Regions from separate parts of the Brachybacterium fresconis genome, predicted to be linked through region 1. Evidence: predicted binding sites of a transcription regulator. Region 1 holds the regulator's gene; the other holds the start of a gene.
The links. Region 1 encodes LexA, which represses DNA repair genes until DNA is damaged. Its sites were predicted from a motif close to TCGAACANNTGTTCGA; they were not measured.
Positions count from the first base shown of each region.

Region 2: a site for LexA is predicted at 2,703-2,718, ahead of JOF44_RS06395 (DUF222 domain-containing protein). Genes of this name have one in related genera too.

Region 1 covers NZ_JAGIOC010000001.1:4,192,139-4,207,229, reverse strand. The annotation lists gene rsmH (16S rRNA (cytosine(1402)-N(4))-methyltransferase RsmH) at 1-378, opposite strand, end outside; gene mraZ (division/cell wall cluster transcriptional repressor MraZ) at 567-998, opposite strand; gene JOF44_RS18655 (DUF3040 domain-containing protein) at 1,647-2,057, opposite strand; gene dinB (DNA polymerase IV) at 2,212-3,462, opposite strand; gene JOF44_RS18645 (SAV_6107 family HEPN domain-containing protein) at 3,527-4,009, opposite strand; gene JOF44_RS18640 (spermidine synthase) at 4,288-5,139, shown strand; gene JOF44_RS18635 (cold-shock protein) at 5,246-5,449, opposite strand; gene JOF44_RS18630 (proteasome assembly chaperone family protein) at 5,719-6,696, opposite strand; gene JOF44_RS18625 (HelD family protein) at 6,845-9,091, shown strand; gene nrdR (transcriptional regulator NrdR) at 9,251-9,712, opposite strand; gene JOF44_RS18615 (peptidoglycan-binding protein LysM) at 9,741-10,136, opposite strand; gene lexA (transcriptional repressor LexA) at 10,306-11,001, shown strand; gene JOF44_RS18605 (ATP-dependent DNA helicase) at 11,050-13,080, opposite strand; gene hflX (GTPase HflX) at 13,116-14,672, opposite strand; gene JOF44_RS18595 (class I SAM-dependent methyltransferase) at 14,840-15,091, shown strand, end outside.
Region 2 covers NZ_JAGIOC010000001.1:1,405,025-1,420,115, forward strand. The annotation lists gene JOF44_RS06385 (thymidine kinase) at 1-126, opposite strand, end outside; gene JOF44_RS06390 (O-acetyl-ADP-ribose deacetylase) at 197-727, opposite strand; gene JOF44_RS06395 (DUF222 domain-containing protein) at 781-2,691, opposite strand; gene JOF44_RS06400 (mismatch-specific DNA-glycosylase) at 3,386-4,048, shown strand; gene JOF44_RS06405 (acyl-CoA dehydrogenase family protein) at 4,121-5,398, opposite strand; gene JOF44_RS06410 (dipeptide ABC transporter ATP-binding protein) at 5,395-7,011, opposite strand; gene JOF44_RS06415 (ABC transporter permease) at 7,008-7,898, opposite strand; gene JOF44_RS06420 (ABC transporter permease) at 7,895-8,932, opposite strand; gene JOF44_RS06425 (ABC transporter substrate-binding protein) at 8,934-10,589, opposite strand; gene JOF44_RS06430 (NtaA/DmoA family FMN-dependent monooxygenase) at 10,829-12,187, shown strand; gene JOF44_RS06435 (ABC transporter substrate-binding protein) at 12,326-13,381, shown strand; gene JOF44_RS06440 (FecCD family ABC transporter permease) at 13,401-14,447, shown strand; gene JOF44_RS06445 (FecCD family ABC transporter permease) at 14,618-15,091, shown strand, end outside.

The DNA of each region.
Region 1 (15,091 bases):
ATCGGTGGTGTCGATCTGGAAGCTGGACAGCCCCAGATCCATCATCACGGCGTGGGCGCCGGGCAGGTCGAGGGCCGCCAGCACGTCGCGGATCTCGTCGTAGGTGGCGTGGACGAGGGTGGCGCGGTCGCCGACGCCCTCGCGGTCCAGCCGCTGCCGGGCCAGCTCGAGCGCCTGGGGGTCCCGGTCGATCCCCACCAGCTGCGCCTGGGGAGCGGCGCGGAGCACGGCGGCGGCATGCCCGCCCATGCCCAGGGTGGCGTCGACGTAGATCGCGCCCGCCTCCTGGAGCGCGGGCACGAGCAGCTCGACCGAGGTGGCGAGCAGGACCGGGACGTGCCGGTCGTGGGCCGGCGGGCCGTCCGTCGTCTCGTCCATGTCCCCCCTGTCCTGGGTCGTTCCTGTGCTGCTGGCGGGAACAGATCTCTCCGCTCCCCTCGGCTCCGCTGTCCGGCTGCGGCGCCGCCCTGTCAGATTCCCCGTCGTTCCCGACCCGCCACCGGGGAAGTTGCATCGGGGCGGGAACGACGAGAGGTCTCACAGGACGGATGTCCCTCGAGCCGAGCTCAGAACAAGCCGGGGACCACCTCCTCGGAGGTCTCGGCGAAGCCTTCTTCCTTCTGTTCGAGATAGGTCTCCCAGGCCGGGAGCGACCAGATCTCGAGTCGATCGAGAGCGCCGATGACGGCGCACTCCCGGTCCAGATCCGCGTATCCGCGAAGGTGGCCCGGGATGGTGATGCGGCCCTGCTTGTCCGGGATGACGTCCTCCGCTCCGGACAGCAGCACACGCAGGTAGTCGCGGGTGCGCCGGTCGGTGGTGGGCGCCCGACGGGCCTCCTCGAGCTTCTGGCGGAACTCGGCGAGCGGGTACACGGCGATGCAGTGCTCCTGCCCACGAGTCATGACCAGTCCCGAGGCGAGCTCGTCGCGGAACTTGGCCGGGAAGATCAGGCGCCCCTTGTCGTCGAGCTTGGGCGTGAAGGTGCCGAGAAACATCCAGGCCCTCCTTCACTCGCCGAGACTCGCGATCCGAAACCCATCTCCTCCCAACGCGCTCCACTTTACCCCACTAACCCCCACACAGGGCTACCGAATCGGCGAAATCGCCGCAGATGGCATGCGTCACCGCAGGTCAACACGGTGGTGGACAGTGGGGGGATTTCCACGCGCGGCGCGTCGGCAGCAGGCCTCAGACGGAGTCACCGGTCGGTCTGCGAGCCCTCTCCCCGCGACAGCCCGGAGAACTTCGCAGGTCACAGCGTTTCAGGGGGCCGCGGAGGTCTGGCGGGGATGGAGGTGGAGGGTCAGGGAGGGATGGGGTGGAGGGAAGTGGGGATTCTCGGGGAAGTGGTCGGCACGACGGCTCGCGCAGCGCGTCGGACGGGCCGGATCGCCGCACGAACCGTGCGGTCGGCCAGGGCTCCAGCCGTCCGGGTCGACGCGGATCCCGGGGAGGACGGATCACCGGCGCCTGGCCACCGATCGCGGGCGGACGGCGGGGATCACTCGGGTCCGGCGACCGATCGCGGGTGGCCGGCGGGCGCGAAACCCGGGCCCGGGCACGACGAAGCCCCGGCTCGCGGGAGCCGGGGCTTCAGGGTCGTGGTGGTGACGGGCGCGTGATGCCGCGTCGGCGAGACCGCCTCAGAGGCGCGGGTCGTCTCCGGAGCGCTTCTCCCAGCGCGCCTCGAGCTTGCTCATGAAGGTTCCCCCGTCGTCGCCCCGCGGGGTGCTGGGGCCGCTGCCCCCACCGCCGCCGCCCCCGGAATCGGAGGGGCCCTCCTGCGAGGAGGAGCTCGGGGTGGTCACCGCGTAGACGGCACCGGCGAGCATCCCGATGAAGGCGATGACGCCGAGCCAGATGGCGGGCAGCGAGACGGCCAGGATCAGCACTCCGAGGCCGACGACGACGCCCCCGAGGCCGATCGCGATCCGTCGCCCGCTGCGCCGACGATTCTTGGTCGGCGCGAACGCGCGCGCGAGCCGTGGATCGTCAGCGAAGAGCTGACGCTCCATCTCGTCGAGCATCTTCTGCTCATGGTCAGACAGCGGCATGATTCCCGCTCCTTGTCCCCGGTCCTCTCGCGCTGGTGGGCGCACCGACCGCCGATCGTGGTCCGGAGCCCCCATCGGCGTTTCCCCCAGTTTAGAGCCACTTCCTGAGTAATGGGAACTCCGACCGCGAAGCATCACACGAGCGGGCGGCGCCTCAGGGCCGATCCTGGTCGGGAGAGGGCGGGGAATCCCCGCGCGGTGCCGCTTCCGGGGCCCCCGAAAGGGTGGACCCGCGGCTGAGGCTCGTGGTCCCGAAACGGTCCACGGCGCGGTCCATCGCCGCTTCGAGATCTCGCCATTGCCCCGACCGGACGGTCAGCTCGTGCTGGTACGGGGTCGAGGCCTCGGGCTCGAGGTGGGTGGCGCGCACGCCGGCCAGTCGGATGCGGTGCAGGCCGTGGCTCTCCCGTTCCCACAGAGCCACCACGTGCTCGCGCAATCGCTCGCCGCTCGCCGTCGGCTGGTCCAGGGTCGAGGAGCGGGTGATGGTGGTCCCGTCCGGGCTGCGCAGCTTGAGCACGACCGTGCGGGCGACGAGCTCGCCGCGGCGCAGCTGCCGGGCGACGTCATCGGCCATCACGGTGATGTTTCGGCGCACCTGCGCGGCGTCGGTGAGGTCCTCGTCCCAGGTGCGTTCGGTGCCCAGGGACTTGTCGCGCACGCGGTGTCCCAGACCTGTGCGGTCGTTGCCCGCGGCGAGCTGGGCGATCTCCGACGCACGCGGACCGAGCGCGCGGGCCAGGGCGGATGCGGGGATCTCGCGGATCTGGCCGATGGTGTGGACCCCGATCCGTTCGAGGGCGGCGACGGCCTTGGGTCCGATCCCGGAGACCGCAGAGACCGGCAGCGGGGCCAGGAAGTCGGCCGTCTCCGCCGCCGCGACGATCAGCTGACCGTCGGGCTTCGCCCGCGCCGAGGCGATCTTGGCGACCGCGCGGGAGACCGAGCCGCCCACGGAGCTGGGCAGATCCAGCTCCTCGCGGATCGTCCGTCGCAGCAGGGCGGCGATCTGTTCGGGCTCCCCGAACAGTCGCCGCGCGCCGCGCACGTCGAGGAAGGCCTCGTCGATGCTGATCTGCTCCACCTCGGCGACCACCGATCCGAGGATCTCCATCACCCGGGCGGAGGCCTCGCGGTAGTGGGCGATCCGGGGCGGGACGATGACCAGGTCCGGGGCCAGACGCCGCGCCGAGGCCATCGGCATCGCCGAGCGGATCCCGCGGGTGCGGGCGGGATAGCTGGCGGCGGCGACCACGCCGCGGGCCCCGGCCCCTCCCACCACGACCGGCAGGCCCTGCAGGCCCGGGTCGTCGCGCACCTCGACGGAGGCGAAGAAGGCATCCATATCCAGGTGGAGGATCCCGGGGATCTCCGGGGAGGACTCCGCGCCCATCCGTGCGTGCATCGGCACCTCCTTCGTGCTGGCACTGTACTCGGCGCGGCACGGCGCGAGGCCCGCCCGGGATGCGTCATCCGGCCAGGGAGATGACGTGATCCGGGAGATCGGCGAGCAGACGCCGGGAGACCTCGTCGAGGTGCTCCGCCGTCTCCCGCAGATGCTCGCTGAGCAGCTGCGGGTCGGGGTGCGCCGAAGGGTCGCGGTCCAGTCGCGCCCGCTCCGCCACCAGCGGGGGCAGGGCGCTCGCCCGCTCGGCCTCCGCGCCGCCGAGCTTCTCCAGCGCCGTCCAGACGTTCAGCGGGAGCCGGCGCCGCCGATCACGGTTGGCTCGGGCGACCAGGATCCCCGCACCCCGCAGCGCCGACCGGTGCACGAGCTCGAAGGCCTCCCGCGGATCGTCGGCGGCGGCCTCACGTCCCCGGCGCAGCAGGTCGCGGGCCCGGTCCAGATCCGCCTGGTCCTGGTCCAGATGCGCGAGTCGCAGCCGGAGGCTGCGCCCGTCGGACGGGAGCTGACCGGCCCGCCCTCGCCGGCGGGACGTGGTGGTGGTCATCGCTGGTCCTCCTTCCCCGGGCCCCGCCGCCCGCACGAGCTCGGGACCGCCTCGACTGCTGATGTCCCTCACGCTAGGTGCGGGGTCCGACAGACGAACGGGGCAGGCCGTCGGTGGGGACGGTCAGGGGGTGGGGAGGATGGGCATGGCGCCGTCTGCGCCGTCGCGACGTCCGTCGGCATCACGTCTCCTGCCGGCACTCACGTCTCCTGCCGGCACCGCACGTCTCCTGCCGGCACCGCGCCTTTCCCCGGCGTCGCGTCTTCTAGAGTGGAACGATGCCCCGACGCGCGCGTGTCCGCCACGCCCCCTTCGAGCACCTCGGTCCGCTCGATACCGCCCTGCCGATCTCGACGGGGACGGCCCGCCTCACGCTCGAGAACGACGGCTCCGTCCTGCTCGAGGTCAACGGTGTGCCCTCCTCGCACCTGCACCCGGATCCCGAGCATCTGGTCTTCGAGTACATGCGGTGGATGCTGATCGCCATCGACCAGCACCTCGGCCCCGTCGTGACCGGCCCGTCGACGAGCGGGCGCTCCGGGCCCCAGCTCGCCCATCTCGGCGGGGGCGGCTGCTCGCTGCCCCGGGCGATCGCGGCGAGTCGTCTCGGCTCCCGACAGATCGTGGTCGAGCTCGACGAGCTGCTGGCCGATCAGGTCCGCGTCTGGTTCGACCTGCCGCGCTCACCGCAGCTGCGCCTGCGGATCGAGGACGCCCTCAGCGCCCTGGCCTCCTGGCGGGAGGACCGCTTCGATGTCCTGGTGCGCGACGTGTTCTCCGGGGCGACGACGCCCGCCCCGCTGATCTCCCGCGAGGCTGCCGAGCACGCCGCTCGGGTGCTGAGGCCCGGTGGGCTCTACCTCGCCAACTGCGCCGCTCCCCCGGGAACGGGGCTGATGGCCGATGAGGTCGCCACCCTCAGCTCCGTCTTCGTCCACGTCGGCGTGATCGCCGAGCCGGCGCATCTGTCCGGCAAGCGGCGGGGCAACTGCGTGCTCCTGGCCTCCGACCGGCCTCTGCCCGAGGGGATCGACCGCGACCTGAGGTCCGACGCGGTCTCGGTGCGGCTCGCGCAGCCCGCTCAGGTCCAGGCGCTGGCGCGTGCGGGCAAGGTGCTCACCGAGCGCTGAACCCGCCGGCTCGGCCGCCGTCGGCGGCGGGCCACCCCTGGACGACGACGGACCGGGCAGGAGCATCTGCTCCTGCCCGGTCCGTGATATCTCGGAGAACCCGGGATCAGAGGGGGCGGACCTGCTCGGCCTGCGGGCCCTTGTCTCCCTGGCTGACCTCGAACTCCACGCGCTGGCCCTCATCGAGGGCGCGGTAACCGTCCATGTCGATCTTGCTGTGATGCACGAAGACGTCAGCGCCGCCTCCGTCGATCTCGATGAATCCGTAGCCCTTTTCGGCGTTGAACCACTTGACCGAGCCCTGTGCCATACCTGTCACCTTCTGTGTCGTCCATCAACGATCGCGGTACGCGATCGCGGCGCCGCGTGAAGCCGTCCCCCGCCGAGGCGGGTGGCGTCAGGTGCAAGCCGTACTGCTGTGCCGAGGCACCTTCGACGGACTGTCCTGCTGGACCTGCATCACCGCAACGCCGCCATTCTGTCACGGCAGTGTCCTCGTTCACACGCCGATCGGCGATCAGCGGTCACGAAGCAGTAACAACTCGTCGCAGGACGCACCGCCCACGGGATTCCCGGGGCCTACCAGGAGCGCGGATCGTCCGGACCGTCACCGTCGTGATCGGCCAGGAAACGTTCGAAGTGCTCGCCGATCTCGTCGGCCGTCGGCAGATCCATCGTGGTCGCGAGCGACGAGGCGTCCTCGCCCTCGCTCAGGGAGTCGTACTGCTCCTCGAGGGCGGTGACGATCTGGCGCACCTCGTCGTTCTGCGCGAGCGTGCCCTGCAGGGCGACGGTCGCCGCATCGGTGAGGTCGCCGAGGTGGACCAGCGGCAGGTCGAGGCCGGCGGCGTCGCTGACCCGGCGCAGCAGGGCGAGCGCGCCGGCCGGGAAGTCGGTCCGCGTGAGGTAGTGCGGGATCTGCGCGGCGTAGCCCATCGCCGGATGGTCGGCGCGGCCGAGCTCGTGCTCCAGCAGCGCGCCGAAGGCGGCCGGCACCACGATCTCGGCGGCCTCCTCGCTGTCCGCCGCCGGGGCGGTCCCCGGCGCCGGCGTCGGCCGGGACCCCGGCCGCCCCAGCAGGGACGGGTCGTTGGCGTGGGCGATCAAGCCGATCGGGCGGGTGTGCGGGACCGCCATGGGCACCGCCTGCATGCCCACCACGCGCTCGACGTCGAAGAACTCGACCAGATCGATGAGCGCCTCGGACAGGCGCCGCCACTGCAGGTCCGGCTCCGGTCCGTCGAGGAACAGGAACGGGCGATCGGCCTCGTCGTACATGAGGGACAGGGTCAGCTCCGGAATGTCGACGCTCGCGTAGGAGGTGCCGTCGAACACAGCCTGCGGGCGGGACCCGCGGTAGTCCAGCAGCTCGTCCATGTCGAAGGTGACCAGCCGCAGGTGGCGCAGTTCGTCCCGCAGGTAGGTGGAGGCGATCCGGCAGGCGCTGCCGGCGTCGACCAGGCCCGGCAGGGCATGGACCAGGGTCAGTCCCGTGCGAGGGACCGCGGCCAGCACCTCGGCGTCCTCGAACCGGTACAGGTCACGTGGGTCACGCATCGGCGTCTCCTCCCTCGTGGCCGGCCAGATGTCGGGGTCCGGATGGCACGCGCACCCAGGCCCGTCCACCATAATGGACCACCGTGCTTCGCCGACCCCGGGTGTTTCCTGGGCGGCGGCAGGATCAACCGTCGAAGGGGGCAGGTCCGTGGACGAGGCGGAAGAGCAGATCGCCCGGGAGATCGCGCGCGAGCAGGCCTACGCCGACCGGCTCTACGCTCGGCTCGACGAGCTCATCACGCAGGTCGAGGGGAACCTGGAGCAGATCCAGGCCTCCCAGCATGCCTCGACCCACCAGAACCGGTCCGAGCGGGATTCGTTCATGGCGATGTACGAGGACCGCCTGGCCCTCCTGCGCTCCGTGGCCCGCAGCGTCGTCTTCGGCCGGCTCGACACCGACGAGGCGGCCCGGCACTACATCGGCCGCATCGGACTGTTCACCGCCGATCGCGAGCAGCTCCTGGTGGACTGGCGCGCCCCCGCCGCTGCCGCCTTCTACCAGGCCACCAGCACCGACCGCCAGAACGTGCGCCTGCGCCGCCACCTGATCAGCCGCGGTCGCAGCGTGATCGGGCTCGAGGACGACGTCCTGGACCAGGCGGTGTTCGAGGGCGACCACCACGACGTGGTGCTGCAGGGCGAGGGAGCCCTGCTCGCGGCCGTCTCCGGGCAGCGCACCGGGCGCATGGGCGACATCGTCGCGACCATCCAGTCCGAGCAGGACCGCATCATCCGCTCGACGAACCGCGGCGTGCTCGTGGTCCAGGGCGGCCCCGGCACCGGCAAGACGGCCGTCGCCCTGCATCGGGCGGCCTACCTGCTCTACACCCATCGCCGCCGGCTCGAGCACACGGGCGTGCTGATCATGGCCCCCACCTCGGGGTTCCTGCGGTACATCGAACGGGTCCTGCCGAGCCTCGGCGAGTCCGGAGTGGTCATGCTGACCCCGGGCGAGCTCTTCCCCGGCATCGAGACCTTCGTCCACGACCGCGACGAGGTCGCCCGGGTCAAGGGCGATACCGCGATGGCCGAGCTCCTCGCCCGTGCGGTCAAGCAGCGCCAGGTCATCCCGTCGGACGACCTCGAGCTGAGGATCGACGGCACCCCGATCACGCTCACCCGTGACGCGCTCCGCGCGGCGCGGCGGGAGGCCCGCTCCACGCACAAGCCGCACAACGCCGCCCGTTCCGTGTTCGTCCGGGCGGCGATGGACCGCCTGGTCGAGGCCTACGAGAAGGCGCTGATCGCGCGCGGCAGGACCGTGGTGCCGGAGGACCGTCCCGACCTGCTGTCCGACCTCCGCCACGACCATGAGATCAAGCGTCGGCTGAACCTGGCCTGGCTCCCCTACACGCCGCAGGGCTTCCTGCGCATCCTGCTGTCCCGACCGGACCGGCTGCGCGCCGCGGCGCCACCGGCTCTCGTCGGGCAGCTCCAGCTGCTGGTCCGCCCGAAGGACTCGGCCTGGACGGTCGAGGACGTCCCGCTGCTGGACGAGGTCGCCGAGCTGCTGGGCGAGGATGCCGCTCCGGCCGAGGCCCGGGCCCGGGAGGCGGCCGACCGGCGGGAGGCCGACGTCGACTACGCCCGCCGGGTGATCGAGAACGTCGACACCTCGGGCATCGTGCGCGCCGAGGACCTCGCCGACCAGGTCAGCCAGATCCGCGACGGCCGCACCCTCGCCGAGCGCGCCTCCGCCGAGCGCAGCTGGACCTACGGGCACGTCGTGGTCGACGAGGCCCAGGAGCACTCCCCCATGAGCTGGCGGGCCCTGATGCGGCGCGCTCCCACGAAGTCCTTCACCGTGGTCGGGGACGTCGCCCAGACCTCCTCGGCCGGAGGGACCTCGTCCTGGACGGATGCGCTGGGCCCGTACATCCAAGATCGCCTGCAGGTCGAGCATCTCACCGTCAACTACCGCACCCCGAGCCGGATCATGGACCGGGCCGTCGCGATGGCGAAGGCCCATCAGCTGCCGGTCACCGAAGTCAGCTCGGTCCGGGAAGGCGATCATGATCCGCTGATCGAGCGGAGCGAGGAGACCGAGCTCGCCGACCGCACGGCCGAGGCGGTGAGCGCCGCGTACGACACCGGCACCGGACGCCTGGCCGTGATCACGGTGGCCGAGCGCATCGATGCCGTGCTCGCACGGCTGCACGATCACCCTCAGCTGCCCCGGGCAGGCGCGGGCTCCGCCGGCGTGGACGACGAGATCGCCGTGATGACCGCGCAGGATGCGAAGGGGCTGGAGTTCGACGGGGTGATCATCCTGGAACCGGCCGAGCTGATCGACGCTCACGGCGCCGGCGACCTCTACGTCGCGATGAGCCGGCCGACCCGGCACCTCGGCGTGGTCCACGCCCGGGATCTGCCGGCGGGGATCGGCCCGTCCTGAGACCGGGATCGGCGGCCGCGGCTTCCCCTCCGCGACCGCCGATCGGTCGTGCACTGCGAGAGTGCACGGGGGACATCTTATGCACAGCCGACGGCTGCTTCGAACCGATCGGCGCAGAAATCTGGAAACCCCCACGCTCCGTCGGGATCGACCCGTCTCTCAGACCGACGCGGAGGCCGCCTCGGCGCGCAGCCGGGCGATCTCGCTCTCGAAGTCCTCGAGCGTGTCGAAGTCCTGGTACACGCTCGCGAACCGGAGGTAGGCGACCAGGTCGAGCTCCTGCAGCGGCTGCAGGATCGACAGGCCGACCTGGTGCGCGTCGATCTCCGCCTGGCCGCTGGAGCGGATCGTCTCCTCGACCCGCTGGGCGAGCATCGCCAGCTGGTCGTCGCTGACCGGGCGACCCTGGCAGGCCTTGCGCACGCCGGAGATCACCTTCGCCCGGCTGAACGGTTCACTGACGCCGGAGCGCTTGAGCACGGACAGGGAGGCCGTCTCGGAAGTCGAGAAGCGCCGCGAACAGTTCGGGCACTGACGACGGCGCCGGATGGTCGCGCCGTCGTCGGACGTGCGCGAATCCACGACCCGGGAGTCAGGATGGCGGCAGAACGGGCAGTGCATCCGGTCAGGATACCGGCACGTCGCCCGCTCAGCGCTCGAGGGATCCCGGCGACGGCAGCTCGATCTGCTGACCGGCGGTGACGCGCCCGGTGGCCAACTGGTTGAGCGTGCGCACCTCGGCGATGTACTCCCGCTCGCTCATCGGTGCCGGAGCGTACTGCTCGGCGTAGCCCCACAGGGTGTCCCCGGCCTCGACCGTGATGGTCGTCGGAGGCTCCGGCTCAGGGCCCGCCACGGCGGAGGGCACGTCGAACACCAGCAGCAGGGCGCCGGCGACGAGGAGCCCGAGCACGAAGGCTGCCAGCGTCAGCAGCGCGCGACCGCGCCGGGTGGGCTCGAGTCGAACATCCGCTCGAGAGGCCTGCGCGTCGTGCTGGTCGCGATGCTGCCGGAAGGGAAGGACCGTCGCGGTCTGCGTCGTCATATCCGAACTCCTGTTCGATCGAATCTTTGTGCGACTGTAGCCGGGGAGCGGCGCGACACGCAAGAGGAATCTCGAACACCTGTTTGGCATCCGGTGCGCGCCGCCCTAGGCTGGGTGACAGGACAACGGAACCGCGAGGGTCCGACAGACGAAGCCAGGAGGCCGCACGATGACGCCGAGCACCCCCCCGCCGATCCGGTCCCGCGGCGACGCCCCGGCGGATCCCGCGACGGCCGGCCTCACCCGTCGCCAGCGCCTCGTCCTGGAGACCATCAACGACGCGGTCTCCGCCCACGGGTACCCGCCCACGATGCGGGAGATCGGCGACGCCGTCGGCCTGACGTCCTCCTCGTCGGTGTCCCATCAGCTCCAGGCGCTCGAGCGCAAGGGCTTCCTGCGACGGGATCCGAAGCGCCCGCGGGCGATGGAGGTCGTGATGCCCGAGGAGGACGGTGCCCCGGCCCCCGTGCCGATCCCGGACATATCCCCCGAGTCGGTCACGGTGCCGCTGGTCGGCCGGATCGCAGCCGGGGTGCCGATCACGGCCGAGGAGCAGGTCGAGGACGTCTTCACCCTCCCCTCGCGCCTGGTCGGCGACGGGAACCTCTTCCTGCTGCAGGTCGTCGGCGATTCCATGATCGACGCCGCCATCTGCGACGGCGACTGGGTGGTGGTGCGCTCTCAGCGCTCGGCCGAGAAGGGTGAGATCGTCGCCGCCATGATCGACGGAGAGGCCACCGTGAAGACGTTCGTGCAGCGCGACGACCACGTCTGGCTCATGCCGCACAACCCAGCCTTCGCCCCGATCCTGGGCGACCACGCCGAGATCCTCGGCAAGGTCGTCGCGGTGCTGCGCGCGGTCTGAGCGCCCCGGCCGCTGCGACCGGCCCTCGGGCCCGCCGCCGCGGCGGTCTCAGGAATCGGCGAGACGGCGCAGAGCGCCGAGCGCGACCTCGGGATCGGCCGTCGGCCACAACGGCGGCACCGCCTCGCGCAGGAAGCCTCCGTAGCGCGCGGTGGCCAGGCGCGGATCCAGCACGGCCACCATGCCCCGGTCCTCCTGCGAGCGGATCAGGCGCCCCGCGCCCTGGGCCAGCAGCAGCGCGGCGTGCTGGGCGGAGACGGACATGAACCCGTTGCCGCCGTGCCGGGCGATCCGCTCCTGGCGGGCGGAGGTCAGCGGGTCGTCGGGTCGCGGGAACGGGATCCGGTCGATGGTGACCAGACGCAGCGACCGGCCCGAGACGTCCACCCCCTGCCACAGAGTGAGGGTGCCGAACAGGGAGGCGTCCTCGTCCTCGCGGAAGTTCCGCACCAGGTTCGCCATCGAGTCCTCCCCCTGCACCTCGATCGTGAGGTCGAGTCGGGCGCGCACGTGCTCGGCCGCCAGTTCCGCGCCGCGGCGCGAGGAGAACAGGCACAGCGCGCCCCCGCGGGATGCCTCCACCAGATCGGTCAGGTGGTCGAGCATCGCCGGCGATGGTCCCTCCCGTCCGGGCTGCGGCAGGTGGCGGGCGGTGTAGAGGATCCCCTGGCTCCGATAGGCGAAGGGGCTGCCCACGTCGAGGCCGGCCCAGGCTCCGCTGTCCTCCCCCGGCGGCAGCTCGTCCACCTCGGTGCGACCGGCCCGGCCCAGGCCCACCTCGCCGGCAGCGGGTTCGAAACGGCCGGCGAGGGCGAGCGTCGCCGAGGTGAGCACGGCGGTGCGGTCCTCGAGGATCGCGCCGCGCATGGCGGCGGCGACGCTGAGGGGCGCCACCTGGATGCTGGAGCGACCGGTGGCCTGGGAGCGGGAGACGGAGACCACGTCGTCCTCCCCCGGCGCGCCGAGCCGCTCGCAGACGTCGATGATCTCCTGCAGGTTCGCCCGGACCGTCTTGCGGGTCCCGGCCGTGGACGCGGAGCCGTCCTCGCCGGCGTCCTTCGCATCGGAGTGGGCGGTCCGCGCCTCGACGCGCAGCTGCTGGACGGCATCGGCCAGACGGTCGGGCAGGTCACCGAGCACCCGGCCGTCCGGCGCCAGCTCGAGGGCCTCCCGCAGCTCCTCGGCGGCGTCGTCGAGAGCCGTCGCCGCGACCCCCAGGCCGCGCAGCTCCCGCACGGTGCCCCGCAGCATGCCGGGGCTGAGGACCTCGGTGACGGCGCCGGTGACCCGGCCGGTGAGGTCATGCGCCTCGTCGAAGACGACGACGTCGTGGTCGGGGATGATGCCGTGGTTGTCGAAGGAGTCGATCGCCAGCAGAGCGTGATTGGTCACCACGATGTCGACCTCGCGAGCGAGCTCCCGGCTGTGCTCGGCGAAGCAGGACTCGACCATCGGGCAGGTGCCGCCCAAGCACTGGGAGCCGGTGACGGAGACCTGCCGCCAGGCGCGATCGGAGACGGGGTCGTCCAGCGCGTCGCGGTCGCCGCTGTCGGTCTCCTCGGACCACTCGCGCAGGCGACGCACCTGGTCGCCCAGGCGTTCGCCGCCGCCCCGGGCGGGGTCCGCGGACGCCTCGGCGAACAGCGCGCCGGGGTCGATGTCGACGGGGTAGCCGCCGTCGATCTTGTGGCGGCACAGGTAGTTCGCCCGCCCCTTGAGCAGGGCGAAGGTCGGGGTGCGCGGCAGGTGCGGGGAGAGCGCCTCGACCAGGTACGGCAGGTCCTTGCGCACGATCTGCGTCTGCAGCGCGATGGTGGCGGTGGAGATCACCACCGGCCGACGGCTGACCAGGGCGTGGCGCAGCGCCGGCACCAGATAGGCGAGCGATTTTCCGGTTCCGGTGCCGGCCTGGACCAGCAGGTGGCGCCCTCCGGTCATGGCCGTCTCCACCGCCTGTGCCATGGCCTGCTGGCCCGGACGCTGGGTGCCGCCGATCGCCGTGACCGCCGCGTCCATGAGGGTCGACAGCTGGATGTCGGCGGCCTCCGGGGCGGCCTGGTGAGCGGTGGCGGTGGTCATCGGATCAGGGTATCCGCGCCGTCGTCCCCGCCCCGTCAGGCCGCGCCGTGCAGCTCTGCGGCGAGCGCCTCATCCACGCGGGCGTGGAGGTGGGTGCCCTCCATGATGTGCTCCTCGGCCAGGACCTCACCGCTGCTGTGCACCCGCGAGACGAGGTCGCCGCGGGAATAGGGCACGACCACGTCGACCTCGACCGCCGGGCGGGGCAGTCGCTCTGCGATCAGGTCACGCAGCTCCGCCACGCCCATCCCCGTGCGGGCGGAGACGACGAGCGGGTCGCCGACCTGGCTGCGCAGTCGAGCGATCGTCTCCGGCTCGGCGATGTCCGCCTTGTTGAGCACGACGATCTCGGGCACGTCGAAGCCCTCGAGCTCGCCGAGCACGGTGCGCACGGCGCGGATCTGCCCTTCGGGGTCGGGGTGGGAGGCATCGACCACGTGCAGCAGCAGGTCGGCGTCCCCGACCTCCTCGAGGGTGGAGCGGAACGCCTCCACCAGCTGGGTGGGCAGGTGCCGCACGAAGCCGACGGTGTCGGCGTAGGTGAACTCGCGGCCGTCGGGCGTCCGTGAGCGCCGCACGGTCGGGTCGAGGGTCGCGAACAGGGCGTTCTCGACCAGGACTCCGGCGCCGGTGAGCCGGTTCAGCAGCGAGGACTTGCCGGCGTTGGTGTATCCGGCGATCGCGACCGCGGGCACCTGGTTGCGCTTGCGGTCCGCGCGCTGGGTGTCCCGGCCCGGGGTCATCGCCGTGATCTGGCGGCGCAGCTTGGCCATGCGGTCGCGGATGCGGCGTCGGTCCAGCTCGATCTTCGTCTCGCCGGGGCCGCGCGAGCCCATACCGGCACCGGCGCCGCCCACCTGGCCACCGGCCTGCCGGGACATCGACTCGCCCCAGCCGCGCAGTCGCGGCATCAGGTACTCGAGCTGGGCGAGCTCCACCTGCGCCTTGCCCTCGCGGGATTTGGCGTGCTGGGCGAAGATGTCCAGGATCAGCGCGGTGCGGTCGATGACCTTGACCTTGACGATGTCCTCGAGCGCACGGCGCTGGCCGGGTCCGAGCTCGCCGTCGGCGATCACGGTGTCGGCGCCGTGCTCGGCGACGACCTCCGCGAGCTCCGCGGCCTTGCCCTTGCCCAGGAAGGTGGCCGGGTCGGGGTGGGCGCGGCGCTGGAGCACGCCGTCGAGCACGGTGGAGCCGGCGGTCTCGGCGAGCGCCGCGAGCTCGTGCAGGCTGGTCTCCGCCTCGGCGGAGTCGCCGGAGGTGTACAGACCGGCCAGGACGACGCGCTCCAGGCGGAGTCGGCGGTACTCGACCTCGGTGACGTCCTCGAGCTCGGTGGAGAGCCCCGCCACGCGGCGCAGGGCCTGGCGGTCGGCGAGGTCGTACTGCGCGCCGTCGGCCTCGGAGTCGTAGGTCACGGCGGAGACGGAGGCGTCGCCGCGGGAGAGGATCCGCTCGGTCAACGGGTCCCGACGGGACGGGGTGGTCGCGGCGTCCGTGGTCTCGGTGCGCGCCGTGGCCCCGGTCCCTCCCGTGGTGGTCCCGTCGACGTCCGTGTCGGAATCGGGTTCGGGATGGAAAGCAATGGGCACGATCGGGGCGCTCCTTGGGGTCGGGGACGAGCTGTCATCCCAGAATCCCACGCCGCGTCGCCGCGGTCGAGCGATTTTGCCCTGGGCGGATCGGGCGGCGATCCGCTGCGGGGGCGCGACGGGGCCCGTGCGCCGACGCCCGGCCGCGAGGTCCGTATCCTGCTGGGGTGGACGAGCACTACTTCACCCCTTCCCCCGCGACCGACGACCAGCGCGTCCCCCTGCCCGTGCGGCTGGCCGGCAGAGACCTCGACCTGGTCTCCAGCGCCTCGGTGTTCAGCGGGCGCGGACTGGACAAAGCCACCGCGGTGCTGCTGGGACGTCTCGACACGCTCACCGTGCCGCGCCCCGGGGCCCGGATCCTGGATCTGGGCTGCGGCTGGGGGCCGATCGCTCTGACCGCTGCGCTGGAGCACCCC
Region 2 (15,091 bases), 2.8 Mb from region 1:
GCCCACGACCTCGACCTGGAGGCCCGCCAGGCGTGCGCGGTGGACGCGCCGCAGCAGCTCTTCGGTCTTGCCGGCGAACATGGGGCCCGCGATGACATGCAGTCGACCTGCCTCACCTGTGCGCATGGTGTCAGAGTACGCGCGGGCCCGGCGAGGCACGCGGGGCTGACGTTCCGGGGACCAGTCGCTCCGGCGTTCAGTCGCTCAGCTGTGCTCGGAAGGCGTTCTCGGCGTCGGTGCCGAACGGGACGAACACGACCTCGTCGATGCCCGACGTCCCGGTCTTCTGCTGGGCGGAGACATCCCGGACGGTCTCGACGGCGATGCGGGCGGCGTCGTCCATCGGCCAGCCGTAGACACCGGCGGAGATCGTGGGGAAGGCGACGCTGCGGGCACCGATCTCCTCGGCGACGCGCAGTGCCTCGCAATAGCACGAGGCCAGGGTCCGGGAGCGGTCCTCACGCGTGGAGTGCACGGGGCCGACGGTGTGGATCACCCAGCGGGCCGGGAGCTTCCCCGCCGTGGTCGCGACCGCCTGTCCTGCGGGGAGCCCCTCGGGCAGGGAGGTCTCGCGCAGTCGACGGCACGCGGCGAGGATCTCCGGCCCGCCGCGGCGATGGATGGCGCCGTCCACGCCGCCGCCGCCGAGCAGGGACGAGTTGGCGGCGTTGACGACGGCGTCGACGGCGGTCTCGGTGAGGTCTCCGGGGGCGATGCGCAGCTTCATCTCTTCACGGTAGCGGGGAGTTCGGAGCACCGCACGACCGCCGGGGCGGCCCCTCAGGGTCGTCGGGGTGGGGTGTGGTCGGTGGTGAGGATGAAGTCGGTGCGGTCGTTGGGCTGGTGGTGGCGGTATCCGGGCCAGCTGTTCGCGGCGAGGTGGGGGCGGTGGGTGGTGGCCGTGGATCGTCCGACACGGTCCAGGGCTTTCTCCAGCATGGCCGTGGGCCCGGTCCTGGCTGGGACCGGTCCGTGCATGCCCTCGACCACCCAGGGAGTCCACCGTGTCCGCGCAGGGCCGGCGGGGCCGGCGGGCTCGCTTGGGTTGGCGGGGTCGGCCGGGTCGGCGGGGTCGGCGGGGTCGGCGGGGTCGGCGGGGTCGGCGGGGTCGGGGTGTCGGGCCAGGCGGTGGCGGGCGGTACCGACCGGGTCGAAGTTGTGGCCCGCCCGGCGGGCTTTTTGCCCATACCGCGTCGTCCACTCCACACTGGCCCGCCGGCCGTGCGCGTCGGTGATCACCCGGGCGGTGACGCCGGCTTCTTCCTTCTGGTTGTCTGCCGCGCACAGACTGTTGCCGTTGTCCCGCGACGTCGCCCCACCGCGGGAGTGCGGGGTGATGTGGTCGATCTGCCGGATCGGCGCGTCACAGTACGGTGCCCGGCAGGTGAGGTGAGACCACCGCAGAAACCGCGACAGGGCGGGCGGGAACGCGCGGGAGCGGGACTGGACCGCGACCAGCTGCCCGTCCTCGGGATCGATATACAGGTTCCGCAGCGCCAGCTTCAGCTGCGGATTGTTCTCCCCGGCCGCGGTGATGGCCTGCAGCATCTCCTCCCGCACGTGCTCATAGGGCACCGAGCCGACGCCCTCGATCACCGCCGCATCAGCGTGGGCCGGGGCCAGCAGCGACCGGTCGGTGATGATCACCCCGATCTCCATCGTCGTCCCCCCTGCGCTCCCGTCCCCGTCGCGGGCGCCACGGCCCAGCAGCACATCGACGAACTGATCAGCCATGATCTGCTGGTGACCGCGCCGGTCCCCACCGGCTCGGGCTTTCTCCGCCCCCAGCGACAGTCGTTTGCGGATCCGGGCCGCGTCCATCGCGCCGACCCGCGCGGTCAGGGTGGACATCCCGTCCTCCGCCCGACGCATCGTGACCCCACGCTGCTGACGAGCGCGCAGGTGCCGGCCCGCCGCCCCGTCGGGGTCCAGGGCGTGCAGGACCTTCTCGGCCTCACCGGCCCACTCCTCGACCCCGCACCCCTCCAGCTCGGCCAGACGCTCGGTGAGGACCTCATCGACCCGGCTGCGCAGCGCCGGGCCGGCCGAGGCGAGGACCTTTCCCACCCGGTGCGCGGCTGCCGGCGAGGCCTGTCCCCGTGACAGGGCCGCGACCATTGCCGGCATCGAGGCGACCAGGCGCCGGGAGCTGGACATCGTCTGTCCCGCCGCGGCCGGCGACGCCTTCAACGCGAACGACGCCTCCGACCGTGCGGTCTTCACCGCCGCCCGGCCCCTCTCGCCCCGCGCCAGCGCGTCGTCCTTCGCCGCTGCTTCCAGATGCACCAGCGCCCGGGCCTGGACCGCCGCCATCGCCGAGGACAGTTCCCCCAACCCCGTCAGCACCCCGATCGTCTCGACCGCAGAGAGCCCCTCCAGCGAGGAAGACCCCCGCGCGCCCAGCTCCGCGAGCGGCCCGATCACCGCAGACAGCTCCACACCCCCGACCACGACCCCACCCTCACCGGCCGTGATCTCCACCCCGCAACCACCCGCCGCGGACTCGGCGCGACCACCCGCCGCGGGCTCAGCCGGACCACCCGCCGAGGACGCGGCGCGATCACCGGTCGAGGGCCCGGCGGTTCCGCCGGTGGAGGGTCCGGCGGGTCCACCGGTGGAGGGCTCGGCGGGGCCACCGGTGGAGCCATCACCTGCTCCCGCGGTCTCCGCACCCTCGAACTCGTCATCCATGCCATCCAGTATCGCATGACTGTTCGACTTACTGAAGAGTCACCACACAATTTCTCGAAGATCGCCCGAGAATGTGGATAACTACCCTCTGGGGAGGAAGGTCGAGGATCTTTACGTCCGACTCGAGGGATGCTCGCCAGTGCTGCCACCAGCGGATCCTCAATTCAGGCCACAAGCGCCTCCACCGTCGCCCCGGGTCCGCCTCTCCGACCGCAGAACAGCACTGCCCCACCCCTGTCAAGACACCGATCACGAATGTGGACAAACCGAGATTGTGGAGGACGCACAATCACTCCCGACCCCCGACGAAACAGCTCCAGGACCCCGCGCGCCCGCGGCTCCACACCGCCCTCAGGCCGTCAGCACTCCGCCAGCACGCTCGTCGGCAGGAACGAGCGCGCCGACGTCACTCCCCCGCTGTTTACGCCGTCCGCCCCGGGGTCGCCCTGCGGGCAGTTGCGGACGCACCCCGGTGCGCCCTCGGAGCCGATCCACCCAGCGTCGCGGCCTGCGATAGTGGGCAGGAGATGGCGGGCAGGAAGAGTCGTCGGGAGGATGCTGTGATGATGCGAGGGACGACGCGAAAGAATCGACGCATGATCGACCCGCCCGATGCCCGCGCGAGCACAGCTGTCCCCGGGAGGACGACTGCCCCCGTGGGCACGACTGCCCGCAGGAGCATCGCCCTGCCCGCATGAGCACTCCACGCACCTCTCCCCTGGCAGGTCGCAGGCCGACCCGAGCTGATCTGGCCGCCTTCGCCGCCTCGCCGCAGGACGCGCTCGTGGACGTCCTGCCCGATCCCGCACGCGGCCAGGTGCTGCGCCTGCTCATCGTCGGCATCAACCCGGGCCTGTGGACCGCCGCCGTCAACGCGCCCTTCGCCCGCCCCGGCAACCGGTTCTGGCCGTCCCTGCACCGCGCCGGCCTCACGACGCGACTGGTCGACGCCGCGAGCGGCCTCGAGGAGGACGATGAGGAGGATCTTCGCGAGCGCGGGATCGGGATCACGAACCTTGTCGGCCGCGCGACCGCCCGGGCCGACGAGCTGAGCACCGCCGAGCTGCGGGCCGGCGGCGAGGAGCTGGCGCGGCGCGCCGCAGCCCTGCGGCCGACAGCGGTCGCGATCGCCGGGATCACGGCCTTCCGCACAGCGTTCGGCGACCGGAGAGCACGGCTGGGAATCCAGGACCCGCAGACGATCCCGCACTGGCCGCAGGGCGTGACGCTCTGGGTGGTGCCGCAGCCGAGCGGGCTGAACGCGCACGCCACCGTCGAGACTCTCGCGGGAACCTGGCGAGAGGTCGCCGCAGGGGCAGACGTCCCCGTCTCCCGGCCGACCTCCGAGGGCGAGTGACCAGGCGCGTCCCTGCACGCCCCGCACGGCCCGCGGGCCCGCGCACAGCGGGGCGTGCGTTCGCGGCGGGGGTCAGCCGTCGCGCTCCGTCTCCGGCTTCTTCTCTCCGGTGGACCAGAAGTACAGCAGGTCGGTGCCGTTGACGAGACGGTCCCCGATCGCCCGTTGCTGGTAGATCACCGGGTTGTGCGAGGCCAAGGTCCGGACGTTGCGCCAGTGCCGGTCCAGACCCCGACCGCGCGAGGTGGCGGAGGCTCCGCCCACGTCGAACAGCTCCGTCGTGACGCGAAGGATATCTCGGACCGTCGTGATCTGTGCTTGGACGGTGCGCAGCTCCGCCGCGTCGGTGAGTTCCTGCGCCCGGGCACCTCCGGCGGCGTCCTGTGCTGCGGCGAGCGCACGGGCGGCTGCGAGGACCGAGTCCTGCGCGGAGGCGACATCGGCGGACAGCGTCCCCACCACCTGCTGGATCAACGGGTCCGTCGCGGCGCTCGCCCCGCTGCCCTGCGAGTAGACACGAGTGCGGGAACGCACGAACCCGATCGCGTCCCGGAGCGCAGCGCGCCCCGCCCCCACGAGGGAGGAGAGCAGGACGAGCTGGAGGAACGCGGTCTGCGTCGTCGCGGCCCCGTCCCCGCGCCCCTCGAGAACGCGCACCCGGGAGGCCGGGACCGCGACGCGGTCGAAGAGCGTCGATCCGCTGCCGGTGAGGGTCTGGCCGAAACCGTCCCAGTCGTCGCGCAGATCCACGCCCGGGTCGTCGGACGCGACCGTGACCCGGGCTCGCCGCCCGTCGGGAGTCCTCGCCGAGACATTGATCCAGTCGGCGAAGATCGATCCCGTGGAGTAGTGCTTCTCGCCGGAGAGTCTGTAGGCCTCTCCGTCCGGGGTCACTGTCGTGCGGAGGTCCCCGACCGTGGCGGTGCTGCGCTCGTGACTGGCGTTGCCGACCACGGCCCCGTCCGCGATCACGGACAGCCAGGATTCCGCCTCCCTCGTCTCCGCGCCGATCAGAATGTCCTGCACGAACGCGAAATGCGCCCGCAGCAGCTGGGGCAGGTTGGAGTCCGCCTCGCCCAGGTCGAGAAGCAGGCGGAACAGGGTCTCGGTGCCCGCCCCTGCTCCACCCTGTGCCCTCGGCACGGTGACGGCGGTGAATCCCGCCGCGGCGAGCGCCCTCACCTCCGCGTGCGGGAGTCGTCGCTCCCGGTCCCGCTCGGCGGCTCCCTGCACGATCGTGGCGAGGACCGGAGCGAACCTCTCCCGCAGCTCGGTGTACTCGCTGTCGATCGGGCCGACGTCCGGGCTGTCGAGGGGCGCGGTCGCGGTGTGTGTCTCGGTGGTGGTCATGCGATCTCCTCCAGATCGGGTCGGGGCAGCGCGGCGACGAGCTCGCGCGTGTAGTCGTGCTCGGGGGCGAAGAACACCTCGTCGGCCGTGCCGGACTCCACGATCCGGCCGCCCTGCATCACCAGCACCCGGTCGCTGAGGTGGTGGACGACGCCGAGGTCGTGGGAGATGAACAGGTAGGCGGTGCCCAGCGCGTCCTGCAGGTCCGCGAGGAGGTCGAGGACCTGTGCCTGGATCGAGACGTCGAGGGCGGAGACCGGCTCGTCGAGGACGAGGATCTCGGGACCGGGCGCAAGGGCGCGGGCGATGGAGACGCGCTGGCGCTGTCCTCCTGACAGGGTGAGCGGATGGCGGACGGCATGCTGCGGCTCGAGTCCGACGGCGACGAGCAGCTCGTCGACCCGGGCGACCCGTTCGGCTCGACTCGTCGCGGCGGGCACCGCATCGGCGATCGTGCGGCCGACGGTCCAGCGGGGGTCGAAGGATCCCAGCGGGTCCTGGTGCACGACGCCGATGCGCCGTCGTCGCTCGCGACGCCGCCTCTCGGGCAGCCCGGACCACGGCCGTTGCCCCAGCAGGACACGGCCGGAGGTCGGATCGGTCAGCGCGAGCGCGATGCGGGCGAGGGTCGACTTGCCCGAGCCCGAGGCACCGACGATGCCCAGCGTCTCCCCGGCCCGCAGCTCGAAGGAGACGTCGTCGACCACGGTGCGTCCCCGGCCGTCGGGCCCGCGGAACTGCTTGGAGACCCCCTCGAGCGCGAGGGCCGGCCCGGCCGGGAGCTGCCGCTCGTCCCGGCGAACCTCGATCCGGGTCGGCGGGGCGTCGGAGAGCCGCCTCCCGCGCGAGTGCGCCGAGGGGACCGCGGCGATCAGCCGCTTCGTGTAGTCCTCGCGCGGCCGGGTGAGGACCTCGCTGGTGGGGCCCTGCTCGACGACGCGGCCGTCGTTCATGACCAGCACCTGGTCGGCCAGCCGCTCCACCACGGCCAGGTCATGGCTGATCAGGACGACGGCCCGTCCGTCCCCGAGGCTCTTCTCGAGCAGCGCGAGGATCTGCGTCTGCACGGTGACGTCGAGCGCCGTGGTGGGCTCGTCGGCGATGAGGATCTCGGGCCCGAGGGCGAGGGCGGCGGCGATCAGCGCCCTCTGCCGCAGGCCCCCGGAGAGCGCGCCCGGCAGCTGCCGAGCGCGCAGCTCCGGCTCGGGCACCCCTGCCGCCTCGAGCAGCTCGAGCGTTCGGGGCCACCGGTCCGCACGCGGAACGCCGTGGATACGCAGCGGTTCCGCGATCTCCGCCCCGACGGTCCGCAACGGGTCGAGGGAGACGAGCGCGTCCTGGAGGACGTACCCGATCCTGCTCCCCCGCAGGCGCCGGAGCTCGGCCGCCGAGCACGTGAGGAGGTCCGCCCCGGCTTCGAGCGTCGTCGCGGTGACCTGGGCGCGGTCGCCGTTCAGACCCAGCAGGGAGCGCGCGGTGACGGACTTTCCGGAGCCGGATTCGCCCACGATCCCCAGGCAGCTTCCGGCCCGGACCGAGAAGGACACGTCCTGGACGACCTGGGTCCCATCGAAGGCGACCGAGAGGTTCTCGACGTTTATCGGCGCGCTCATCGGAGGATCCCGGAATCGTTGATGCGCTGCAGGTGCCGGCCGAGCACGGTGAGCGAGAGGGTGAACAGGACGATCGTGATGCCGGGGAAGAAGTCCATCCACCATGCCTGCTGGATGTAGGTGCGTCCCGCGTTGAGCATCGCTCCCCATTCCGCCGTGGGCGGCTGGACCCCCATGCCGAGGAAGCCGAGCGCCGCGGCCCAGACGATCGCTTGGCCGATGCCCAGCGTGATCAGGACGGTCAGCGGCCGGAAGGCGTTCGGCAGGAGGGTGCGCAGCAGGATCCGGGCCGGCGGATGACCGAGGGCGCGGGCGGCCTCGACGTACAGCGAGCCACGCACAGCGAGCACCTGGCCGCGGACCATGCGCGCGTACCCCGGCATCGTCGCGACGCCGACCGCGACCATCTGGGTCAGGGCGCTGTTGCCGTAGACGGCGATGAGGATCATCGCCAGCAGGATCCCGGGGAAGGCGTACAGCACCTCGATCACCCGGGTGACGGTGGCGTCGGCGAACCGCCCCGCGAGGCCCCCGACGAGACCGAGCACGAGCGCCCCGACCAGGCCGATCGCGGTAGCACCCAGTCCGATGGCCAGCGACTGGCCGGCGCCGTGGATGACCCTGCTGAACACGTCGCGCCCCGACTGGTCGGTGCCGAAGACGTGCTGGATGCTGGGGGCGTCGAAGCTCTCCGACAGGCTGATCTCGAGCGGGTCCTGCGGAGCGAGCAGATCGGGCAGCAGCGCCGCGAGGAGGACCAGCGCGACGACGGCACCTGCCGCCCAGACACCAGGACCTCCCAGAGCGGGGTGGCGTCGGAGGCGCCGTACGGGGCGCGCGCCCTCCTCGAGCGCGGGGGCCTCGGGAGCAGGTGCCAGGACGGTCATGAGGTGGCTCCGATCGAGCTGCGCAGTCGGGGGTCGACCGCGACATAGGCGAGATCCGTGAGGACGTTGGCGACGACATAGACGAGGGCCACCACGAGAGTGACGCCGACGACCAGGGGGAGGTCCTGGGCGGTCACGGCCGCGACCAGCACCTGTCCGATCCCTTGGCGGGAGAAGATCACCTCGACCACGACCGCTCCGGAGATGAGGGAGCCCAGCCCCCATCCCGACAGGGCGATGCCGGGCAGCGCCGCATGGCGCAGCACATGACGCCATCGCACGTCCCCGGGCCCCGCGCCGCGGGAGAGGGCCGAGAGCACGAAGGGTTGACGCTGTGCCGCCTCGAACTCGTCGCGGGTGACCTGCGCGAGGAAGCCGCCGAGCGGTATGCCGAGGGTCAGCGAGGGCAGGATCATGCCCAGCGGTCCCCCGTCGACGACCGGCAGCCAGCCCAGCACGACGGCGAAGACGACCAGGAGCAGCACTCCCAGCCAGAAGGGCGGCAGTGCGGCCAGGACGACCTCGAGGGCCGATCCGATCCGGCCGATGGCCCCGGGGCGACCAGCCGTGATCAGCGTCGAGGCGAGCGCGAGCACCCAGGCGACGACCAGCGCCGCAGCCGTGAGCTGCAGGGTCGGCAGGATCTGCGCGCCGATGACGTCGAGGACGGGTTCCTTCATGGTGTAGGACTCGCCGAGGTCGAGCTGGACCAGACCGCCCAGGAACGCGGCGTACTGCACGAGGAGGGGGTCGTCGAAGCCGTACTGCTCCCGGACCGCCTGGACCGTCGCCTCGGGCGGATTCGCCGAGGCACCGCCGAGGATCGCGAGGGCAGGGTCCCCGGGGACCAGGTGCTGGAGGAAGAACACGATCGTGGCGACCGCCCACAGCAGCAGGAGCGAGGATCCCACCTGCGCGGCGAGGCGGCGGAGCACCGGGGGGACCCGGGGCCCGGAGCGGACGGAGCTCTGGGCGGCAGACGAGTCAGCGGCAGGCGGGTCGGAGACCGACGGATCAGCGGCAGCGGTGGCCATCTCAGCGCCCTCCTCGGACCAGGTAGGCGTCGTGGAGGACGGGTTCGCCCTCGCTCGGTTCGATCCAGATGTCGCGGACCAGATCGGAGCGGACGGCGAGGCGCGTCTGGATCGGGTAGAGCGGGACGTGCCAGGTCCGGGCGACGAGAAGTTCCTGCGCCCGCGAGTAGAGCGCCACCTGCTCCTCGGCATCGGTGGTGGCCGCGGCGGCGAGCAGCGTCTCGTCGAGCTCCTCGTCGTAGTCCTGGGACACGTTCTGGCCGTTGCCGAGCTCCAGCGTCTCCTGCGAGAACTTGATGTACATGACGTTCGGCGTCGGACTGTTCCAGTAGCGCCCCTGGATGTCGTACCGCGTCGGGTCGCTCTTCATCGCGGTCATCGTGGCGGCGTCGGAGGGGAGCAGCTCGATCTTCACCCCCACGCGCTTCTCCATGGCCTGGAAGTTCTGATAGATGGTGAGGTCCGCCGGCGGGGTCTCCCCCGGATCCGAGGCGTAGGGCAGACGGAGGGCGAGGGTCCTGCCCTCCTTCATGCGGTACCCCTCGGCATCGCGCCCGGTCCAGCCCGCCTCGTCCAGGAGGTCGTTCGCCCGCCCGGGGTCATAGGGGAAGGGCTCATGGAATCGTTCGTCGTACGCCGGGGTCCCCGAGGAGACGGCATTGCCCTCGTAGGGGAAGACGCCCGCGTAGGCGCTGGCGACGATCCCCCGCGCGTCGGAGGCGTGCACGATCGCGCGGCGCACCCGGAGGTCGTCGAGCGCCGGGTCGGTCGTGTTGAGGTCGAGGGCGAACGGGACCCCCGAGTGGATGAAGTCCTCGGTGTCGATGGTGTCGTCGGCCCGGGCGGCCGGGACCGACTCGGGCGGCAGGTTGAAGATCGCGTGTGCTCTGCCGGACTGCAGCGCCCCGAAGCGGGCCGTGTTGTCCGGGAGGAACCGCCAGGTCACCTTCTCGAGATAGGCGGGTCCCTGGTGCTTCGCATCAGCGGGCGCCGAGGTGTAGTTCTCGTTGCGGATCATCACGACCTCGCGGTTGCGCTTCCACTCGGTGACGATGAACGGCCCGGTCCCGACCGGCGCGAGGCAGTTCTCCTCCAGGCCTCGTGCCATCGCCGCCGGGGACTCGATCCCGAAGAAGGCCTGGGAGAGCACCGTCAGCAGCGGTGAGTACGGGCGCTTCAGGGTCAGACGCACGATGTGCTCCGAGATCGCCTCGGCGGACTCGAAGTACGGCGAGAGGTAGAGCAGGGCGGTCGAGGACTGCGTCGCGGGGTCCATGATCTGCTCGACGTTGGCGACCACGGCCTGCGCGTCCAGCGACTCCCCGTCCGTGAACTCGACGCCCTCCTTCAGCGTGAAGTCGTAGATGAGGCCGTCCGAGGAGATCTCCCAGGACTCGGCGAGCCAGGGCACCACCGTGCCGTCCTCCTGCATCGAGACCAGGGAGTCGAGGTACTGCCGTGCGATGTACGTCTGCGGCATGTCTCCGCTGTTGTGCGGGTCGAGACAGGTCGGCTCGCGATCCGTGGCGTACACCAGCTCCCCTCCCGACCTCGTTCCGGTGGGAAGGGTCGCGGACGGGGCGGGCGGCCCGCAGGCGGCGAGGCCGGTGCTCGCACCGGCGACGCCGATCGCGGCGAGCAGATGTCGTCGACGCACGATGGACCTCCTGGTTCTCGTCGGGTCGTCGGGTTCTTCCCGTGCTTGTCATGGAACGATCGCCGAGAACTCTAAGTACAGCTTGGGGCTGGCCAAAGTTTTATGACGGGGCGCGAACGAGTGCGTCGGCGTCGGGCCCGACGGTTCTTCGGCCGTCATCGGGGTTCACGCCGGATGCGCACCCGGGCCCCGACGACACATCGTGCAGGGGTCCGCCCCTCCCCCACGATCGGAGCCTCATGAGCCCCAAGCCACTGATCCTGAACCTCTTCGAGATGAACTGCGTCGGGCACATCACCCACGGCCTCTGGCGCCTGCCGGGGAACAACCGGCACCGCTACACCGACGTGAGCTACTGGACCGAGCTCGCGCGCCTGGCGGAGGACGGCGGCTTCACCGCGATCTTCCTCGCCGACGTCGTCGGTGCCTACGACACGTACGGCGGGTCGGCCGAGGCCGCGCTGCGCGAAGGGCTGCAGATCCCCAACAACGACCCCATGCTCGTGGTTCCGGCGATGGCCGCCGTCACCGAACGGCTCTCCTTCGGGATCACCTTCTCCACCAGCTACGAGCCGCCCTTCGCCTTCGCCCGCCGCATGTCCACCCTGGACCATCTCACCGGGGGCCGCGTGGGCTGGAACATCGTCACCTCCTACCTCCCCAACGCCGCGCGCAACTTCGGCCTGGCCGAGGAGATCGAGCACGACCGCCGCTACGAGATCGCCGACGAGTACCTCGAGGTCCTCTACAAGCTGTGGGAGGGCTCCTGGGACGAGGACGCCGTGGTGCGGGACGTCGAGGGGAACCTGTACAGCGATCCGACCAAGGTCCACCGCATCGACCATGCGGGCGCGAACTTCTCCGTCGCCGGACCCCATCTCTCCGAGCCCTCGCCCCAGCGCACCCCCACCTTGATCCTCGCCACCGCCTCTCCGGCGGGAGCGGTGCGGGCAGGGCAGAACGCAGAGCTCGTATTCACCCACGGCCCTCTGCTGGAGAAGACCGCACCGGCGGTGCGGGCCGCGGCGGAGGAGGCGGGGCGCGACCCGCAGGAGCCGAAGTTCATCGTCCAGGCCGCCGTGATCACGGGGCGGACCCAGCAGGAGGTCGACGAGAAGCTCGCGCAGTATCACGCCCACCGCTCCACCGAGGGACTGCTCGTCCACCAGTCGGTGCCGATCCGTGCTCTCGAGCACCCGCGGGAGCGGACCATCGCAGAGGCGCTCGAGGTCGAGGGACTGCCGGCCGACACCCCGGTGGGTCGCCGTGGCACCCAGGAGACGGTCGGGGACCTGCTGGCCGCCGTCGACGAGGCCTGGCACGACCGCTTCTTCGTGGCCGGGACGCCGGAGGCCGTGGCCGACGCGATCGAGCACTGGCTCGACGTCGACGGGATCGACGGGATCAATCTGCGCCAATACCACTCCTTCGACACGGTCCGGGACTTCGCCGAGCTGATCTCACCGATCCTCCGCCGCCGCGGGCGGCTCCCGGAGCGCAGCGGCACGATGCGCCGCCAGCTCACCGGCCACGACCGACTGCCGACGGAGCACCCGGCCACCCGTTTCCGCGGTGCCTTCGCGGGGGTCGGTGTCTGACCCCGTCTTGCGCTCAGGACGGACACCCCGTAACTTTGGTGAGGCTAACCTAAATGCTGACCCGGGCGTGTGGACCTCGACCCCGTCGTGCCGGGCCCGTCCTGACGCGCGTCCGCGCGCACCACCGAAAGGCCCCCGATGCCACAGATCTCCCGCCGTGTGTTCGCCGGCTCCTCCCTCGCCCTCGCCGCCGCGCTGGCCGGCTGCTCCTCCGGGGGCGCGTCCGGGACCGGCGGCTCGGACGGCGGGGGCGATCCGGGCGGCGGCACCTCCGCGGACGGCACCGAGATCACCATCGAGCACGCCTTCGGCACCACCACGATCCCGGCTGTCCCCGAGGTGGTCACGACGGTCGCCTGGGCCAATCACGAGGTCCCGCTGGCCCTCGGGGTGGTCCCTGCCGGCATGGCCGCGGCAAATTTCGGCGATGACGACAGCAACGGTCTGCTGCCCTGGGTCCAGGAGGCGCTCGAGGAGCTCGGCGCGGAGACGCCGGTGCTGTTCGACGAGACCGACGGCATCGACTTCGAAGGGGTGGCGGACACCGCGCCCGAGGTGATCCTCGCGGCGTACTCCGGGCTCACCCAGGAGGACTGCGACACCCTCACCCAGATCGCACCGACGGTGCCCTACCCCGAGATCGCCTGGGGCACGCCCTGGCGCGAGATGATCACGGTCAACGCCACCGGGATGGGCAGGGCGTCCGAGGGTGATCAGCTGGTCACGGACCTCGAGGCGCAGATCGAGGAGGCCGTCGCAGCACATCCGGCGATCACCGGCAAGAACGTCATGTTCCTGACCCACGTGGACACCACCGACCTCTCCGAGGTCAGCTTCTACACCGCCCATGACACCCGGACGATGTTCTTCGAGGACCTCGGCATGGCCATCGCCCCGAGCGTGGTCGCGGCCTCCGAGGAGACCGAGGAGTTCTCCTCGACCGTCAGCGCCGAGAACGCCGACGTCTTCAGCGACGTGGAGATCATCGTGACCTACGGCGACGAGTCCCTGCTGGCGGCGCTCGAGGCCGACCCGCTGCTGTCCCAGATGCCTGCGGTCTCACGCGGCGCGGTGGTGAACCTTCCCAGCAACAGCCCGCTGGGCACTGCCGCGAACCCCACCCCGCTGGCGATCCCGTACATCCTCGAGGACTACCTGGCCGAGCTGGACCGCGCGGCGTCGGCCTCCGCCTGATCGCGTCACCCGCACCTCGATGACCACGAGAATCGGCTCCCCGCCCGGGACGACCGCCGCCACGCTGCGGCGGTCGACCCGGACGCGTTCCCTGTGGCTGCTGCTCACCGTGACCGTGCTCCTCGCCGTCGCGGTGGCCTCGGTGACGATCGGGGCCCGCGACGTCGGGGCGCAGGACGTCCTCGCCGCGATCGGAGGGTCGACGGACGGCTTCGGCGCCGCCGCGGTCGCCAAGCGCATCCCCCGTACGCTGCTCGCCGCCCTCGCGGGCGCCGCACTGGGCGTCTCCGGGGCCGTCATGCAGGGCGTGACCCGCAATCCCCTCGCGGATCCGGGGATCCTCGGCATCAACACCGGGGCCTCCCTCGCCGTGGTGATCGGCATCGCCCACTTCGGGCTCGCCGCTGCCTCGACGTTCATCTGGGTGGCGATCCTCGGGGCGGCCGCCACCGCCGCGCTCGTGTACGTGCTGGGGTCCCTCGGTCAGGGCGGGGCGACCCCCTTGAAGCTGGCCCTGGCGGGTGCTGCGACCGGGGCGGCGCTGACCTCGTTCATCAGCGCGGTCGTGCTGCCGCGCTCCGACATCGGCGACAGCGTGCGCTCCTGGCAGATCGGCGGCGTGGGCGGCGGGACCTACGCCTCGCTGCAGCAGGTCGCACCGTTCCTGCTCGCCGGGTTCGTCCTGTCGCTGCTGTGCTCGCGCGGGATGAACACGCTGGCTCTGGGCGATGAGCTCGCCGCCGGGCTCGGCGAGCGCGTGGCCCTCACCCGCGCCGTCGCGGCGCTCGGCGCGGTGGTGCTGTGCGGCGCTGCGACCGCCGTGACCGGCCCGATCGGCTTCGTCGGCCTCGTGGTCCCGCACGCCTGCCGACTGCTGATCGGTGTGGATCATCGCTGGCTGCTGCCCTTCAGCGCGGTGGTCGGGGCGATGCTGCTGACCGCGGCCGACGTGCTGGGCCGGGTCGTCTCGCGGCCCGCGGAGCTCGACGTCGGCATCGTCACCGCGCTGATCGGCGCCCCGTTCTTCATCGCCATCGTGCGTCGGCAGAAGCTGGTGAGCCTGTGAGCCCGACGACGGATCAGGACGTGCGCGACGCGGCCGACGGGGACCGCGCCCGCGCCGTCACCGCCGACGGGGACCGCGCCCGCACCGCCACCGCCGACGGGGACCGCGCCCGCGGCGTCACCGCCACCCCGACCACCCCGACCAGCGCGACCAGCGCGACCCTCGAGCGGGTGCGGGCGGGTCGGCGTCGGCGCGGCGCCCGAACCGCGCTCGCGATCTCCCTGCTCGCCCTGGCGATCGTGGCCGTGCTCTGTCTGTCGCTGATGGTGGGGCGGACGTTCTACCCGCCGCAGGACGTGCTGCGGGTGCTCGCGGGCCAGGAGGTGCCCGGGGCGAGCTTCACGGTGGGCAGCCTGCGCCTGCCCCGCGCCGTGCTCGGCCTGCTCGCCGGGGCGTGCTTCGGCCTGGGCGGGGTCACCTTCCAGACCATGCTGCGCAATCCGCTGGCCAGCCCCGACATCATCGGGATCTCCTCCGGGGCGAGCGCCGCGGCGGCATTCGCGATCGTGGTGCTCGGACTGTCCGGGACCACCGTCTCCCTGGTCGCGATCCTCGCCGGGCTGGCGGTCGCGGGCGTGATCTTCCTGCTGTCCCGCCGGGGCACCTCGGCCGGGACCCGGCTGATCCTGGTGGGCATCGGCATC